DNA from 4 places in the Methyloglobulus sp. genome. Region 1 is predicted to be linked to each of the others. Evidence: riboswitches for the same ligand, from Rfam matches in the RefSeq annotation. Region 1 holds a riboswitch; each other region holds the start of a gene.
The links. A riboswitch is a leader RNA that binds a small molecule or an ion and turns the genes downstream of it on or off. The one in region 1 is predicted to bind cyclic di-GMP.
Positions count from the first base shown of each region.

Region 2: it holds a riboswitch for cyclic di-GMP, as region 1 does, so the genes downstream of both, AC1YY3_RS01955 (hypothetical protein) here and AC1YY3_RS01215 (DVUA0089 family protein) in region 1, are expected to answer to the same signal.
Region 3: it holds a riboswitch for cyclic di-GMP, as region 1 does, so the genes downstream of both, AC1YY3_RS00770 (VPLPA-CTERM sorting domain-containing protein) here and AC1YY3_RS01215 (DVUA0089 family protein) in region 1, are expected to answer to the same signal.
Region 4: it holds a riboswitch for cyclic di-GMP, as region 1 does, so the genes downstream of both, AC1YY3_RS01975 (VPLPA-CTERM sorting domain-containing protein) here and AC1YY3_RS01215 (DVUA0089 family protein) in region 1, are expected to answer to the same signal.

Region 1 covers NZ_CBAROL010000002.1:18,907-23,339, forward strand. Annotated here, with positions in the region: gene AC1YY3_RS01205 (DUF1097 domain-containing protein) at 1-150, opposite strand, end outside; gene AC1YY3_RS01210 (CCXG family PEP-CTERM protein) at 501-1,088, opposite strand; gene AC1YY3_RS01215 (DVUA0089 family protein) at 1,499-2,233, opposite strand; cyclic di-GMP riboswitch class I at 2,198-2,292, opposite strand; gene AC1YY3_RS01220 (DVUA0089 family protein) at 2,843-3,484, opposite strand; gene rimO (30S ribosomal protein S12 methylthiotransferase RimO) at 4,080-4,433, opposite strand, start outside.
Region 2 covers NZ_CBAROL010000003.1:6,241-10,673, reverse strand. Annotated here, with positions in the region: gene AC1YY3_RS01960 (efflux RND transporter permease subunit) at 1-1,086, opposite strand, end outside; cyclic di-GMP riboswitch class I at 1,852-1,931, shown strand; gene AC1YY3_RS01955 (hypothetical protein) at 1,915-2,472, shown strand; cyclic di-GMP riboswitch class I at 2,711-2,791, shown strand; gene AC1YY3_RS01950 (ABC transporter ATP-binding protein) at 3,268-4,433, opposite strand, start outside.
Region 3 covers NZ_CBAROL010000001.1:152,229-156,661, forward strand. Annotated here, with positions in the region: gene hisC (histidinol-phosphate transaminase) at 281-1,396, shown strand; gene AC1YY3_RS00770 (VPLPA-CTERM sorting domain-containing protein) at 1,462-2,115, opposite strand; cyclic di-GMP riboswitch class I at 2,158-2,240, opposite strand; gene AC1YY3_RS00775 (3-deoxy-7-phosphoheptulonate synthase) at 2,531-3,601, shown strand; gene thiS (sulfur carrier protein ThiS) at 3,598-4,433, shown strand, end outside.
Region 4 covers NZ_CBAROL010000003.1:12,477-16,909, reverse strand. Annotated here, with positions in the region: gene AC1YY3_RS01990 (Rrf2 family transcriptional regulator) at 1-136, shown strand, start outside; gene AC1YY3_RS01985 (cysteine desulfurase family protein) at 123-1,232, shown strand; gene AC1YY3_RS01980 (HesB/IscA family protein) at 1,242-1,568, shown strand; gene AC1YY3_RS01975 (VPLPA-CTERM sorting domain-containing protein) at 1,675-2,304, opposite strand; cyclic di-GMP riboswitch class I at 2,335-2,420, opposite strand; gene AC1YY3_RS01970 (PEP-CTERM sorting domain-containing protein) at 2,725-3,129, opposite strand; gene AC1YY3_RS01965 (DVUA0089 family protein) at 3,288-3,836, opposite strand; gene AC1YY3_RS01960 (efflux RND transporter permease subunit) at 4,251-4,433, opposite strand, start outside.

The DNA.
Region 1 (4,433 bases):
CTGGTTAGCACCCAGCAAGAAATAAGCCGCCCAGGCGATAGTTGCTGCCCATATAAAAAAGATACCAGCAGTGAGCGGCAATACGGCAAAAAATGTTGCTACACCAGCGATAACGCCAATGCTTAAAGAAAGTGCTGTTAGTTTATCCACGCGAATTCTCCGAAACTCACCTCATTTTAATTATGAAGCCAGGTACACACTGAGGTGTTTCTATAATACCTGACGATTAGAACACGGGCTTCGTTTAACCCGTAGCGTAGGGAATATAGCAGATATTATCCTGGAGTTAAATATTCTGATTGCTACGATCATAAATCAGGCCAGACTAGATGCCGCAAAAGCCTAGCAAATCTGAAAAACTTGATGGTTTTTTGTCGAAAAAACTGAGAGTGTCAGGATGAGTGCAGAAAAATTAGCTGGCTCTGGAATAACTTGGAAGAAGGATTTTTTTGAAGCACTTATCCCAGCCGAACTCGACTGGGATAAACAAAGTGACGGTTTTAGATATTATGACGTGCAATCGGAGCGACTAACATTTTCTTGCGGCTGAAGCCCACTAAACCAGCGATACCTGAACCGAACAACCAAACAGCGGCGGGAACAGGTACAGGCGAAGACAAGCCTTGCTGATTACTCCCAACCAAACTAAATTGCCCGCTGTTAGCCCCATTACAGCAATCCCCAGCCCAAAATGTTTCAAGGATGTAGTTGCCTGCTGATATGGCATTGGTATAAGAAAACATTAATTTACCAAGATTATTTGTTTTTTTCGCTATTAATGCCCTATTCAAATACAAAGCACCGCCATAACCGGCATCCACACCCAATTGGAATAACAATTGGCTAGCATCACTGGAAAAATCAATAATCAGATGTGAGAAAGTGTTATTCCCTCCCCAAATTAAACTGAAATCTGTGATATTTACTGACGTTATCTCGGAAGTTTGAGCATACCAAGATGCCTCAAAATCTGCACTATTAACCCCAGAAGTAATGCTGCGGGTTTCGTATGTGATTGTGGCCGCTTGAACGCTACCCAAGCCAAGCAAAGCGGACAATAAAACAATCGTTTTCATCTGACGTTTCATACATATTTCCTTACGTTAAGAATCTATCTCACACCTTTTTGTTGGGTGATTGTAGATCCAGGTTAATAACACGCTGCAACTCAAGCACTTTGCTTTCCTCGCCAGTTGCTAATAATTATACGGATCGCAGGGAAATATTCTGTGAACGAGGTCACAGTGGCGTGAGATAAAGTGTGACCGAGCTCTCAATATTGAGATAAGTTGATGTCGCAGAGGGATCTAGGTGATCGATAGCTTAAAACTTCATGTCGGCGTGTTGGGTTTTGATACCACAACCTCAGGTCAAACTATTGGGTTACTGGTTTTGGAATGGGGCGTAGCGTTTTAGCAGTCAAATTTTATACTACCCCTTAAACGAACATATCCCAGCCGAACTTGACTGGGATATACCGGACTAACTAACCTAACCTTTATGCAGCAGAAGCAGCGAGCATTTGCTTGCGTCTAAAGCCCATCAAACCCGCAAAACCTGAAGCAAACAACCAGACAGCAGCAGGAACAGGAACCGCAGCCGGAATTGCTGGTGGTGCTGGAGCAAGCGAAACATGCAAGGTGTAATCGTCATTTCTGCTAAGCCCTACCTGCTGACGAGTAGTATTAGAGTATTGACCTACTGACACATAATATAAACCTGGGTTTGCAAGTACACTGCTTATAAAAGAATCCCAAGTATTTGTAGTGCCTGGGTCAAGCACACCGCCATCATCATTACTGACAAGCTCAATACCGTTAGAATCATACAGTTTTATCCAAGAATCCAGGTCAGGCATACCTCTATCTATATCAAAAAACGCCTGTACATTTGCCCGAGCGGTGGTGAATGAATACCAATCCAAGCCATTGTTATTGCTACTGGTAGTTGCATTAACCGAGGCGTGTAAGAATGTTGTTGAGACATTGGTTAAAGGATCGCCAATATTTGCATCCAAAACGCTGTCAAAATTTAAATCGAGATTCAATGCTCTCGCTCTAGTGCTATTGCCTGTCGCATTATTAACAGACACATAAGCCGCCTGAGCAGAACCTAATCCGAACAGTGCTGAACATAATACGATAAGACTAATTTTATTTTTCATTTTAAAACCCTTATAAATAATATAGTTAGGATGATTAGCAGTGCAGCCCTCTTCTTCGTATTCGTACACACTGAAAAAGATCTGTCGCTTTCCGTCCTCACCTCACGATGAGTATGGCTTTTATCTCCTCCCTGTTTGTGCAAAACCTGCACAATGAAACCTTATCCTATTGGAAATTTGAGCTTTTCTGCTTCGCCTTCCAGTTGCAAATAATTATACGGGGTGTAGGGAAATTTTCTGTGAACTGGGTCACAGTGGACTGAGATAAATTGTGAACGGGTTCACAATATTGAGATAAGTCGGGAAGAAAGAGGCTTTATGGCGACAGCTCAACAACCTTTGAATCAATTAAATTTGATATTTCTGCGCTGTCGTAGGAGCAAGCCCTTATTGTTGATCTAACAAAGTGATTGGTGGGTATTCAGCTAGGCACAATACCTGCCTACCCCTACAATGCTCTCGTTAGCTAGGTTATTAGCACTATTCGTACAATGCATTGATAAACTTAGCTTAAATCTACTCACAAATACATCAACTGATCTTTAAGGTAAAGCCAATAGCCTAGCTGCTAATTACAGAATCGAAGCTATTTGCTTTACCAACGACAACAGCTATTGAGTTACAAAACCTTCCCCAGCCGAACTCGACTGAGGAAGGTAAGATTGTGTGCTTTATTCCTTAGGCAATGGCTGGTGCAACCAGCATTTTCTTGCGCCGCGCACCCATCAAGCCAGCAATACCAGAGCCGAACAGCCAAACAGCGGCCGGAACGGGTACGTTAGATAGGTTAACATGATTCTCTAGCGAAACATGTAAGGTGTAATCTTGACCTGGGCTAAGGTCTTGGTTAGGGAACTGTCCAACTGACACAAAATATAACCCAGGATTTGCAAGTACAACACTCAGAAAAGAGTCATAACCATGAACAGAACCTGGATCAGCGACTCCACCGTCATCACTGGCACCAATCAAGGTACCCACTGAATCATACAAGCTAATCCAGGAATCCAGATCAGTCATACCATTGTCAATATCAAAAAAAGCCTGTTGATTAGCTTGGCTAGTGGTAAACGAATACCAATCACGCCCAGTTGTACCGGTAGTTGCATTGGCTGACACGTGAAAAAAAGAGGTGGAGATATTGGTAAATGGGTCGCCAATATTGGCATCAAAGTTTTGATCAAACTGTGCATCCAAATTCAGTGCAGTCGCCATAGAGCCGTTGCCTGTTGCATCATCAACAGTAACATAGGCGGCTTGGGCAGAACCAAAACCCAAAACTGCTGAACAAAGTACGAGCGTACAAATTTGTTTTTTCATGTTAAATACCCTTTAAATAATGAAAGTCAGAATGATTTGCAGTGCAGCCATCTTTTTATCCGTGCCGAGATCTGTCACTTTCCGCCCTCACCTACATGAGTTTGGTTTTTAGCTTCCTTGTTTGTGCGTATCCACTACACAATTCAACCTTTCCCTATGAAGATGCCAGCATTTCTGCCGCCGCTCCAGTTGGTATCCATTATAAGAATTGTAAGGAGAATTTCTGTGAACGGGTTCTCAGTGGGATGAGATAAGTTGTGAACGGGTTCTCAGTTTTGAGATAAAACCGTGCAGGAAAAAACTTTATAGGGGGTTTATTAAAAAACAAACGGTAAATTGGTAAGGGGATTTGCGGGTTTAACCTTAACCTAGCAGACGTAATGATCCGCTAGGGTGGGGGTTAAGATGGGTAGGGCTGGTGGGCAAAACAGCCACACTATATTGTTGCACCCCTCGAAATAAAACCAGAAGTGTAACTGCTGGAAATACCGCCTACTCCCGCTATTTACGACTGATAGCTTAAGCAGGAACGATTGACGAGAGGAATAAATATCTTGATGATTAGGTATTGGCTTTGTTCGCAATATCAAACGAACTAAACCAAATGCGCCCACAGATCGTGTTCATCGGCTTCCTCTATCTCAACGTCAACAAATTCGCCGACTTTTAGATGGGTTGCGCCATCGATGAAGACTTGGCCGTCGATTTCGGGCGCATCAGACTGGCTTCTGGCAACTGCGCCTTCTTCCACCACTTCATCAATCAGGACGGTTTCGATATTGCCTATGCGTTGCTGTAAGCGTCCTGCACTAATCTCAGACTGGCGTTCCATAAAACGGGCTAAGCGCTCCTGCTTGATTTCTTCTGGGATCGAATCAGGCAAATCATTGGCAACCGCTCCTTTTACGGGTGAGTAAGCAAAACAACCAACCCGATCCAGTTGCGCTTC
Region 2 (4,433 bases), on a different contig from region 1:
AATGGCGGCGCGGACGTTAAATAGGAACAAGTACAGGATAATCAACACAAACAAGCCACCGATCAACAGATGCCTGGACAGGTTGCTTATTGACCGTTCGATATAGTCGGCAGGGCGAAATAAATGCGGGTAAAAGTTGATGGCTTGCTTGCTAAGGGTAGGGGTAATCTCCTCTAACACGTTTTCCAGCGATTTGGAAACCGATAAGGTATTGGCCCCATACTGGGCGATCACCATGATGACAATGCCCGGCTTGTCCATGATCTGTGCCGCACCAATCGCTGGTTTAGGCGCATAGATGATGGTCGCCACTTCACCTAGCGTGATGTTGGCACCTTTATCGCGCTTGACGATGACTTTCGAAAATTGTTCGGGCGTGGTCGGTAATCCTGTCACCTGTACAGTAAAACGCTGGTTAAGGTTCTCGATAAAACCGCTGCCTTGGATGTTTGCCGCTAATGTAGCCGCTTGGATAATTTCATCCAAGGAAAGGCCAAAGCGTTGCAGTTGCACAGGATCGACCTGTATTTGCAGTTGCTTGATGTCGCCACCAAACACATTGACATCGGCAATGCCCGGAACAGCGAGAAGGCGGGGGACAATCGTCCAATCAACCAGGCTGCGTAATGCCATCAGATCAACGCGTTCCGAGCTTAGTCCCAAGGTCAATACCGTGGAGGAAGAAGAGGATAAGGGCAAGACGATGGGCGCAATACCGTTTGGTACGTGTGTCGATAAATTCGCCAGCCGTTCATTGATAAGCTGCCGATTGCGGTAAATGTCGCTGTTTTCTGGGAAGGTAGCGGTAATGATCGACAAACCCTGAATCGACTCCGAACGCACGGATTGCAGTCCAATCACTCCGCTGACCGCCAGTTCAACCTGCTGGGTCACTAACAGCTCAACTTGCTCGGAAGAAAGCCCTGGCGATTCCGTCTGGATAATGACCTGCTTGGGCGAGAATTCAGGAAAAATATCCAGCCCCGCCGTCGCAAAACGGTAACCGCCAACCAGCAATATTAACGTGGCAATGGCAATCACAACGCCGTAATAGCGTATGGAAAATCGGATCAGGCTGGCAAGCATGGATGGTTTTGCTGGGTTATAGAGGTAGATAAAGCAATATTTTATCTTGTAATACCTACCTAGGACTAAAAGTATTAGGGCTGTTTGAGTTGCGAAAAAAGCCAACACACTGAGACTAGGTGTTTATACGGATATTTTTACAAATGACTAGGCGATATAGTAGCCCCGAATCTAAAGAACCAGCCGCAAGGCAGCACGGATGCAAGGCAGTAAATAAGTTAAGGATTCAAGGATATCTTGTTATTGACAAGATACAGGCAAGATTAAGGAAAACAATGGATTTGCCTGATAAATGGAGTGGAACAGGGTTCTTAGATTTTAGGATGGGGCTAGAGAAGTATATGGATATTCTTATTAGACGGATTTAATAAACTAGAACCAAAGTTAAGGAGTTTAGCGGTAGGTACAAGACTAAAAAAGATGAAAAGTAGTTAGATTCTGTGATTTTGGAATTCAAGATTAGAGAAAAATAGCGGGATGTTAGTTTTGGATATCACCGTAAAAAACTGGGGTAACTAGGTAATCGTACGTATATTCAATGGGTCTGCAAACCTTTAACCTATATCCAAGTTAAATACTTAACCAAGGAAGAGCAAGGACAAGCAGCATTAAGGAGTTTTAGTGGGGTGACTAGGTAATCGTACGTATATGAAACACATTTACAAAGCTTTAATCTATCCCCAAGGTTAAGAACTTAACCAGCAACAAAAAGGACAAGTATATTTTTAGGGAGCTTTAAGGAAGTGGCATCGTGGATCCCCCTCTATGCCGCATAGCTACACTCACTGCGAGGTGGGGTCGGAAAGCTACAGGTCTTTACAATTAAAGATGGCTGAGTTGCAAATTTTTATTTTTTATAACTTGTTATTATTTTTTGGAGAGACTTATATGAAAAAATTATTAGTTGTTTTAAGTTTGGCAATGGCAGCGTTCTCGTTTCAAGCAAGTGCTGCTACATTGAATTGGGTTTCAACTCCTGTAGGTGCTACAGCTATACAGGTAAATCCTGGTAGTCTTTATGGTGCTAGGAATCCTGCTGGGAATCCAGTGCTACCAGGAAGTTTAGTTGATGACAATTGGACTTTTATGTTGTCTGCTTTTAGCCAAGTTCAAGTTGGTGTTTCGTCTTTGCCTGGATTAGCATCATGGTTGACTGCGGAATTACTTGACAGTACCAATGCTCTTGTGGCATCGATTGGTGTTAATGGAGCGATATGGCGTGATGTTTTGGGAGCAGGTGAATATACATTACATTTGTTCGGAACAGCACCTTTGGGTCAACCCAGTTATGCATTAAGTGTTGAAACCCCAATCCCTGCTGCAGTCTGGTTATTCGGTTCTGCTTTGATGGGCTTGACAGGACTTTCACGCCGCAAGAAAGCCTAAGCTTAAACGCTAACGGTTTTTAAGAAAGGGAGGCTTGCCTCCCTTTTTTTGTGGCTATTTGCCCACTAGCTCTGGGACAGGTTTGTAATCCAAAAACTGGTGTGACTAGGTAATCGTACGTATATGAAATACAGTTATAAACCTTTATGCTATCCCCAAGATTAAAAAACTTAACCAGAACAAAAAAGGACAAGATGGATTTCAAGGAGCTTAGAGTGAAGTTGAACAACGATTCATCGTTCCACAGGGCTACACTTACTGCGAAGTAGGGTCGGAAAGCTACAGGTCTTTACCAATAAAAGATGGCTGAGTTGCAAATCAATATTTTAGAACTTGTTATCTATTTTTGGAGAGATATATCATGAAAAAATTATTAGTTGTTTTAAGTTTGGCAATGGCGGCATTTTCGTTTCAAGCAAGTGCTGCTACCTTGGCTTGGGTGGATATTATTTCTGATCAAGATGATGTCATTTATCGCTGACCCTCCTAGAGCGCATCCAGCTTCGATAAAAGTGCCTGGTAAACCGCTTTGAACAATTGCTTTGCAGGTGTCAGCAATGCTGGCGAGTTTCTTTTCAGTCAAATAGGTTAAATTATTTGATCGAATACGGGATATTAATTCAATTTCCTTATGATCCAACCGCGATAGTGAGCTTGGCACTTCAGATTGAAACAGGTCCTTTAAAATCACTTTAAGTCGTTGAAACATCGTTATCTTTTCCTAAACAAGGTAAATTAAAACGAAAAGAAGAGCCAAGAATGCGCTAAATGGCGTACGAGATCCGTGTTTTCGTTCTATATTTCTGACCAGCGGTGCGGAAAGTGGACGTAGCCATAGGAATTGGGAAGCACGGGACGCCCTCGCACAGTACCCTGTTCTACATCAAAAAAAGCCGCTCCTTCAAGATGATCCTGTAACGCATGATTACCTGATAACGCCACATTAATTCTATATCGACCCGGCATTAACAGCAGCTCTTCCAAATCACAAACAAAAAAACCGCTTGATTGTTTGGAGGGGCTGTCCAGTTCACTACGATCTGCGCTGCTAAATGTTGCAATTGCTTGTCCTTGTTGCTCATAAATAGTGAAACGGCATTCAAGACCAAGACAATCGCCTTCAAAATCAATTTTAATTTTTACGGGGTCTCCCACTTGAAATAGACTCTCTGTATTGCCACTGCCCTCTTTAGCTCTATGTAAAGTTACTCGTGAAACACGCACTTTGCCACCACCACGGCGGTCAGTTCGATGCAGTAAATTATCATCTTTAGCTTGTTCTAACGATGTTAAATACGCATTCACAGTATTACTAATAGAATCATTATTGGATACACTGCCTTGTGTGAGAAATATGCCTCGATCACACAATGCCTGCACCACCGCCATATTGTGGCTGACAAATAAAATGGTACGCCCTTCCTTGCTTACATCTTCCATTTTACCCAGGCATTTTTTTTGGAATTGTGCATCACCAACTGCCAACACTTCATCCACAATTAAAATCTCAGGTTCTAAATGTGCAGCTACAGCAAATGCCAATCTTACATACATGCCCGACGAGTAGCGTTTTACGGGGGTATAGAGGAATTTTTCCACTTCTGAAAAAGCAACAATTTCATCAAACTTGCGTTTGATTTCGACTTTGCTCATACCCAGGATTGCGCCGTTGAGAAAGATATTTTCTCTACCGGAAAGTTCGGCATGAAAGCCGGTGCCAACTTCCAGCAGGCTGGCTACACGACCTTCAATAGTAATTCTGCCACGGGTTGGTTCGGTTATGCGGCTCAAGATTTTAAGTAAGGTCGATTTGCCTGCGCCGTTACGCCCTATGATGCCAACTCGGTCGCCTTGATTTATTTCAAAGGACACGTCGTTAAGTGCCCAAAAATCTTCGTGTTCTGGGTCAGCAGTGTTTGATTGTTTTGTAAAACGTTTGCCGACTGACTTAAAGCCATCAG
Region 3 (4,433 bases), on a different contig from region 1:
TCAGCAAAAATTGATAAACAGAACGTAGGGTTGATTTACTTACACGGTATTGTTGGCAACCCTTAATGGCACCCAAACGCGGTATTGAATTTCATTATCCAATTCACTAAAGCCGAGGTAGACGACCCAATGGTCGTGGATCGGTTGGGTTCTATTGGGTTATTGATGTTTTAAGTTTAACCACCACTTCACAGTAAAGAGCTATGATAAAATTATGAGATAAATCTACAGTTAGACCATCGAAAAACTTCTTTCAACTTTTGCGACACATCCAAGAATAATGCTTTTGAATAACAAAACTGCCGCCATTTTTCGCAACGAAGTCTTGGCAATGTCCGCTTATAAGGTTGCAGATGCGAGCGGTTTGATTAAGCTGGATGCGATGGAAAACCCTTATAGCTGGCCGGATGACCTTACTCAAAGATGGCTGGAAACATTGAAAACCTGCGAACTAAACCGTTATCCAGATCCAGAGGCAAAGCAACTCACGCAAACGATTAGGGAACAAAATAACATTCCGTCAGTGCTTGATGTGTTGTTGGGCAATGGTTCTGATGAGCTTATCCAGATTCTGCTGATGGCCTTGCCACCTAATGCCAGTGTGTTGTCTGCACAACCCAGCTTCGTGATGTACCAGCAAATCAGCCATTCGCTAGGCTTGAGTTTTATCAATACGCCTTTACTGCCCGATAGCTTCGAGCTAGATTTGCCGTCCATGCTGGCTGCGATTGTGGCACATCAACCCAGCCTTATATTTTTGGCCTATCCCAATAATCCTACTGGCAATCTGTTTAGTGCTGAAGCTATAAATAAAATCATTGCCGCTGCAAATGGTTTGGTCATTGTGGACGAAGCCTACGCGCCTTTCGCCGATGCCAGTTTTATCAATGAACTGACACAGCACGAAAACCTGTTGGTGATGCGAACCGTTTCCAAACTGGGCTTGGCAGGATTACGTCTGGGCTACCTCGTCGGTGCGTCAAGTGTTATTGAACAACTCAATAAAATCCGACTTCCCTACAACATTAATATTCTCACTCAAGCTACCGCCCACTTTGCACTGACTCATCATGCGCTGTTTGACGAGCAAACCCAAAAAATTTGCACAGAACGTACACATGTCTACGACCAACTCAGCAACCTGGATGGCATTACCGTTTATCCCAGTGCCGCAAATTTTATCCTGTTCAAGACACCTAAAGATATGGCAACTGACATTTTCACAGCCATTAAACAACAGGGCGTTTTAATCAAAAATATGAGTCATCAAGGCGGATTATTGGCAGACTGCTTACGTGTCACCATCGGCAAGCCCGAAGAAAATCAGGCTTTTTTGGCTGCCTTAAAAGTCAGCTTGGAAAACTTGGGCAATCCAAATATTCCTGAGAAAACTTAAATTGAGAAGGAGCGCTATCACTTTTATCGGAAAGTGTTAACGCCCCTATATTTGCGTTTATATCTTTATGCTGATGCAGCTTGCTTGCGACGAGCAAATGAACTCAGTCCAGCTATAGCTGATCCGAATAGCCAAAGGGCAGCAGGAACAGGCACCACGGTACCAACATTAATATCAGACAGCCTAGCATAGTCAAAGCCATAGAAATCGTTACTTAGGTTGCGGTTAATATTCACAATAAGCGCACCCGTGCTGTTGATCGAATCAAGAACTGCTTGTTCAAGATTAAATGTACGTAAAGCCGTATTAGGAAATCCGTCATTGAACGCCCAGTTCTGCACAATGCCATTGAAATCCACAGCGACCGCGCCAAAGGTTGAGGCTTGGAAATCAGCCATATCGAACTCCAGATGTCCTGCTGTCCAGCCACTACCTAAGCCCGAAAAGTTGAAGGTAGCTACAGTTCCAGCTTGGGGCCCAAAACCTGGATGAGTAGTGCTATAAGTGTCAGTGAATTGTGCACCGTTGGTTGCAGCCATTTCGGCTGCACTACGACCATCATAGTTTGCGCTAAAGCCATTGAAAGGGTGTGTGGCGTTATTGGCAATACCGATACCGTAACCATCATCGTCTCCAATGGTGAATACCGCCGCTTGAGCATGATTTGAAACTGAGAGAACCACAGTTGCAAAGAATAACAAGGGTAAGATTTTTTTCATTTTATTTCTCCAAGTATAATATTTAATAATCTAAAAAAAGTATTTTGCAACTCAGCCATCTTGGATTATTTCAAAGATCTGTAGCTTTCCGACCCTATTTCGCAACAGGTGTAGCATGGCAGCATTGCTTTGTGCACAAAGTCAATTGCCTTTTATGTAAAATCCCATCAAAAATAATTTTTTACTTCCAACGGATTTTTACATTGGGGGAAAATACCAAAGTATTCAAAACAAATATATACGTACAATTACCTACTATGTTTGGCATAGAAAATGCTGTTAGTTCCCCATTAGCAAACGGTTTCGAATTACATCAACCATATCGAACATACAGTAAGCACTGACAACACCCAATAAAAACAGTTAAAATAGCACCTACGAAGTACCAACAGACAAAACTGGTTAATAACACCACATGCAAACATCCTATAAAACTGACGACCTGAGAATTTGTGAGACCAAAGAAGTCATTGCGCCTGTCCAGGTTCATGATGAAATGCCGCTCAGTGACATTGCCGCGCTAACAACGCTTAAAGCAAGGCATGATATACATAACATTCTAAATGGCAGAGATGACCGCTTGCTGGTTGTGGTAGGGCCGTGTTCAATTCACGACACCCAAGCCGCAAAAGAATATGGCAGTCTGCTAAAAGCAGTTAAAGATGAATTAAAAAAAGATCTGTTGATTGTCATGCGGGTTTATTTTGAGAAGCCACGCACCACGGTGGGTTGGAAAGGACTGATAAACGATCCCGATATAAATTCCAGCTTCAATATCAATAAAGGCTTGCGCGTTGCCAGACAGTTATTGCTGGATTTGAATAATATGGGTATGCCGGCCGCGACGGAATACCTGGATTTAATCACGCCGCAGTACATTTCTGACTTGATTGCCTGGGGCGCGATTGGTGCTAGAACCACAGAAAGCCAAGGACACCGAGAACTGGCTTCGGGCGTATCTTGCCCAATCGGTTTTAAAAATTCCACCGACGGCACCATAAAAATCGCTATTGATGCAATAGGTGCAGCGATGAGTCCGCATCATTTCTTGTCGATGACCAAGGCGGGACATTCGGCGATTTTTTCCACAACGGGTAATGACGATGTACATATCATTTTAAGAGGCGGCAATGGTCAGCCCAATTATGATGCAGTCAGTGTTGAGCAAGTGGCAAAAGGGCTAATAAAAGCCGATCTAAAATCAAATATTATGATCGACTTCAGCCATGCTAACAGTTTAAAGCAATGTCATAGACAACTTATCGTCGGCGAAGATGTCGCTGGGCAAATAGCCGGTGGGGATCGCAGGATTATGGGTACGATGATAGAAAGCCACCTTAAAGCAGGTCGGCAAGAGGTGATTGACGACCAACCCTTAACCTATGGACAAAGCATTACCGATGCCTGCTTGAGCTGGGATGACACCGTGCCACTCCTAAAAAACTTGGCTAAAGCTGTGCAAAAACGCCGGAATTCAAAATTATGATCGTTTATGTCAATGGTGAAAGCCACGAGCTTTCTGGCGATAAGAAAGTAGCCGATATTATCGAAAACATGGGGTTGGCTGGCAAACGGATTGCTGTTGAATTGAATAAAGAAATCTTGCCTTTCGATCAGTACCAAAACCAGTTGCTTCACAATGGCGATCATCTCGAAATTGTCCATGCGATTGGTGGTGGGCAAGACGACACGTTTACCATTGCAGGTATTGCTTACCGTTCACGCTTATTGGTTGGCACGGGCAAATACAAAGATATGGAAGAAACGCGGTTAGCTATAGCAGCCAGTGGCGCAGAAATTGTCACCGTTGCGATACGCCGCAGCAATATCGGGCAAAATCCTGGCGAGCCTAATTTGCTGGATGTTATTCCACCGGATAAATACACCATTTTACCCAACACTGCCGGTTGTTATACTGCTGAAGATGCGGTAAGGACTTGCCGCTTGGCGCGGGAACTGCTCGGCGGACACAAGCTAGTCAAGTTGGAAGTGTTGGCCGACCAGAAGACCCTGTTCCCCGATGTCGCGCAAACCTTTGTTGCCGCCGAATTGCTGGTCAAAGAAGGCTTCGATGTCATGGTGTACACCAACGACGACCCCATTGCCGCCAAACGGCTGGAAGACATCGGCTGTGTTGCAGTAATGCCGCTGGCAGCACCGATTGGCTCCGGCTTAGGCATCCGTAATCCCTACAACATCCTGACCATCGTGGAAAATGCTAATGTTCCAATATTAGTTGATGCTGGCGTTGGTACGGCATCCGATGCGGCTATCGCAATGGAGCTAGGTTGTGCGGGCGTTTTAATGAACACCGCCAT
Region 4 (4,433 bases), on a different contig from region 1:
AGACATTAGTCTCGCAGAATTGCTGGAAAAGCAACATGTACAGGAAGTAGCCAAACGCCAGCACCAAAATGTCCAACAAATAATCCAAATACAAAGGAACAAGGCAGGGACGATACGGGAAAATGATCTATTTTGATCATAATGCCACCACCCCAATTGATGATCGGGTGCTTGAAGCCATGCTGCCGTTCTTGACGACGTTTTATGGTAATCCTTCCAGTTTATATCGGCACGGAAGGCTGGTTAGGAGCGCGATTGATTCAGCCAGGGAGCAAATAGCCGCGTTAGTTGGGGCGCAGCCCACGCAGCTTATCTTTACCAGTGGTGGTACGGAAGCTAACAATCTTGCTTTGACAGCTATAAAACCTCAAGCCAAATTAGCAATTTCTGCTATTGAACACACTTCCATTAGCGAACCAGCCGACAATCTGGCTAGGTTAGGTCACGAATTGAAGTTAATTGGCGTTGATCGTAATGGGCTTGTTAGCCAAGATGCGATTGATGAAACCCTACAATACCATCCTTATCTGGTTTCCATTATGCTAGCAAATAACGAGACAGGCGTTATTCAGGATATTGCCCGTTATGCACAACAGCTAAGAGATAAGGGCATTCTCGTTCACACTGATGCCGTGCAAGCTTTGGGTAAAATTACGGTACTCTATAATGAGTTGGGTGTGAACATGATGACCATATCCAGCCATAAAATTTATGGGCCTAAAGGTTGTGGCGCATTAATTTTTGACAAAGAAGTTAGCTTAAAAGCACTGTTTTTGGGCGGTGGACAAGAGCAAGGATTTAGGGCAGGGACGGAAAATAGTCCCGCCATAATAGGCTTTGGTAAAGCGGCGGAACTTGCGGGTGCAGAACTTGCCCAACGTGCGGCACATTTGCTAAAGCTAAGAAATCTATTGGAAGATCGCTTAACGGCTATTCCTGGCATTTCCATTTTTGCAAAAGAAGCACAAAGATTGCCGAATACTGTGCAATTTGGAATTGAGGGAATGGATGGTGAAATGTTGCTCATGAAGCTCGACCAGAAAGGCATAGCGGTATCCAGCGGTTCCGCCTGTGCCAGTGGTGGCGGTAAGCCAAGTCCAGTGTTGGCAGCAATGGGCGTAGCATCAGAACTTGCTAAAAGTGCAATCCGTATCAGTTTAGGAAAAACGAATACGGAAGCGGAAATTATCGAATTTACTAATTTATTACAAGCCCTGGTAATCCCAGGCTAGAGGTGGTTTATGGCAGTATCATTAACAGAAAGCGCGGCTCGTCAGATTACAAGACAGTTGGAAAAACGCGGCAAGGGTGTGGGTTTAAAACTGGGTGTCAGAAAATCCGGTTGTTCCGGTTATGCCTATATCTTGGATTATTCTGATGCCGTAGCGGACGATGACGCAGTTTTTGAAGATTTCGGGGTGAAGGTCATCGTGCAACAAAATGACCTGCCGTTTATTGACGGCATACAACTCGATTATCGCAGGGAAGGCATTAATGAAGCGTTTCAGTTTAATAACCCGAATGTCACGGGTGAGTGTGGTTGCGGTGAGAGTTTTACGGTTAACTAATTGTTAAGGCTGTTCACATAAAAAAACCCAGCTTGGTCATAATAACCAAGCTGGGTGTGTTTTAGCAAACGAATAAAAGTAATTCTGCTTGAATAATTTGAAAAGTTTATGCTGCTACGTTACGCCGAATAGACTTACGTTTCATACCTGTTAAACCCATCAAAGCTGAACCAAATAACCAGATTGCTGCAGGAACTGGCACAGGCTTAAGATCATAATCAACTACAAGTTTCGCATTTTTGTACCAAAAATCGCCACAAGCAGCTTTAACAGTAGCACTAAATTGACCATCAACAATTGATAAGTAGTTTGCTACGTTAATGTTTAGGTCATACCATTTGAACTCATTAATTTCAATTGGGCTGCCGTAGATGCCTGGTATACCTTCAATGTTAACGATTTTTGCTTGTTCTAGGGGATCTTGTTGCGTACGTCTATTGGTATCATCGTTACAATGAGAGCTTGTTCCCCCCTGTTCTGAGCAATGATTTCCATAATAATCATCCACAGCCAAAAGCCACAATTTAGCAGAATTAATTGTCAGATTATTTCCCAAATTGTATAAGCTGCTGTAATTGATATTAAATGTTTTTGAACCACCTTCATTTAAAAATTTTGGTGCCCAAGCGGTATCACTTTGGCTGGTTGTTGCCCAAAAACTTTGTGTTGCTGCTGAACTTACTGAAGAAAAAAGCCCCAGTATAATAGTTGCGAGGAAATAGTATTGCCTTTTCATAAAAACTCCTTAAAACATCAGTTAAAAACACTATGCAACCCAGCTATCTTCGATAATCATCCCTAAGACCTGAAGTTTTCCGACCTTGTTTTTCAACAAGTGTGGCTTTGTTACATCAATAATCATTGTGGCGCACAACGGCATTGTTTTAGTGCGTAAAGTCTTCTTAAAAGCTTTATTAATTATTGATGGCTCTATTTTAATGAATTTAAAATGTAAGAAAATACGTACGAATACCTATATCAAGCTGTTTTTTAAAACTAGGTTTTTTGTACAGTTCTTGGCAACCCTAATAGATAACATTCATTACATTAAAGTTGTTATATGAAGCCCCTCGCCCTAGTTATATCGTTAGGGGAGGGGGTATACCGGTTTCCGTAAGGTAATAGAGATCATTAGCTCATTATTAAAATCAGCTTATTAAGATTTACGCTTAACGCCAAGTAATCCGAGCAAACCGGAGCCAAATAACCAAAGCGCAGCAGGGACAGGAACATTACTGACTTCGTCGTTTTCCTCTTCCTCTTCATCGTCGTCGTTTTCTTCATCCTCACCACCATCCTTCTTTTTGCACAATTTAGGAATGGTATCGTAGCGATCTTTAATTTCGCTGAGGTTTTTGACATCATAGTTAGTATATTTAACCTCATGGTCGACAGGGTTATGGTGCTGTCCAAACTGAGTCGATACTGGCTGACTCCAACTTTGGTTGTGTCCAGAGTTATGATTTTGACCAAAAGCCTGATGCTTAAAGTTTGACGCAAACGTTGCTGTGGTAAAACAAGCCAGTAGCAGTGTAGTGATTAAAAATAATCGTATTTTCATGGCGTTCTCCAAAAAATAAATACCATTAAATGATACAAATGTGAGTGTGTAATGGCTGAGTTCTAAATCTAACGGTTTGCAGGCTTTATCAGTAAGGTATCCAGTTATATCGGTAAATATGACTGGATCTGTACGATAAAGCTATGTAACCGAAGGGACTAAACAGTTGCTGTATGAGATTTTTTTCTCATGCCCAGTAACCCCATTAAAGCAGAACCAAATAACCATACGGCGGCTGGGACGGGGACGGATGAGACATTATTGTTTAATATAGATGCAGACGATACATTGTTGATGTCTAATGCATAAAAGCTGGTGAGATCATCAAAACCTTCATAAAAGGTAGACCACACAATTTCCTTTAGGGTTGGGCTTTGGGTTAAATCAGTACCAAATTGTGCTAAAGCGACAATGTAATTGCCGGCATCAAGATTCCAGGTTATCAGCGAGTCATACAGTCCATCATCAGTACTGATATCATCGTTCATGCTTATCCAAGTTCCAGTACTATCGAAAAGCACAAGTAAAGGATCAAACCCACCGGCTGCATATGATGATGTACGAATAGTTACATCACTGGTTGAATCAACAGTAAAACTAAATGTTCTAAAATCGTCATCATGATCTAAATTGCCAGTAAACGAAAAATTTGCCGCATTAACCCCAAAAGAACTTAACAATATTGCAATAAATAATAGGTGTTTCATTTTTAACTCCGAGTTGAATGAATAGGCATAAAATCTACCTAAGCCAAATATCAGCCTCAAAAAACTGCCTTCTTGGCATTAAATTGCGGCTATGTCATTTACTCTTTGAGGTCTGCTTACGATGCTGGATCTTTAAGTGCGATGTTGATCGCATTTAATTTCCGCGTAAGCTTTTTCATTAAGCATGGGTAAATTTTACGGAGTTAGAAAATTAAAAAATATTCGTACGAATACCTAAGTACGAATACCTAAGTACGAATACCTATATGGCAGAAATTTATGTTGTTAGCTGGAAAGTAAGAGTGAAGGGCGAACGGGATTTTGGATTACTCTCCCTTTGGAGAAGGTAACGATGAGTGCTTATTGGGATGGGTATAGATAAGTTTGGTTCGATGTAAATCTTAATGTGAAAATTCAGCGTTTTCCATAGTGCAGCAGCATACACGGCAACAGCAACAAATTCAGCAAGGTAGAAGAAAATAAGCCACCGATGATAATTGCCGCCATTGGCCCCATGATTTCTGAGCCCGGATTGTCACTGCTGAAGGCAATCGGGAACATGGCTAAGGCGGTGACCAGGGCGGTCATTAAAATGGA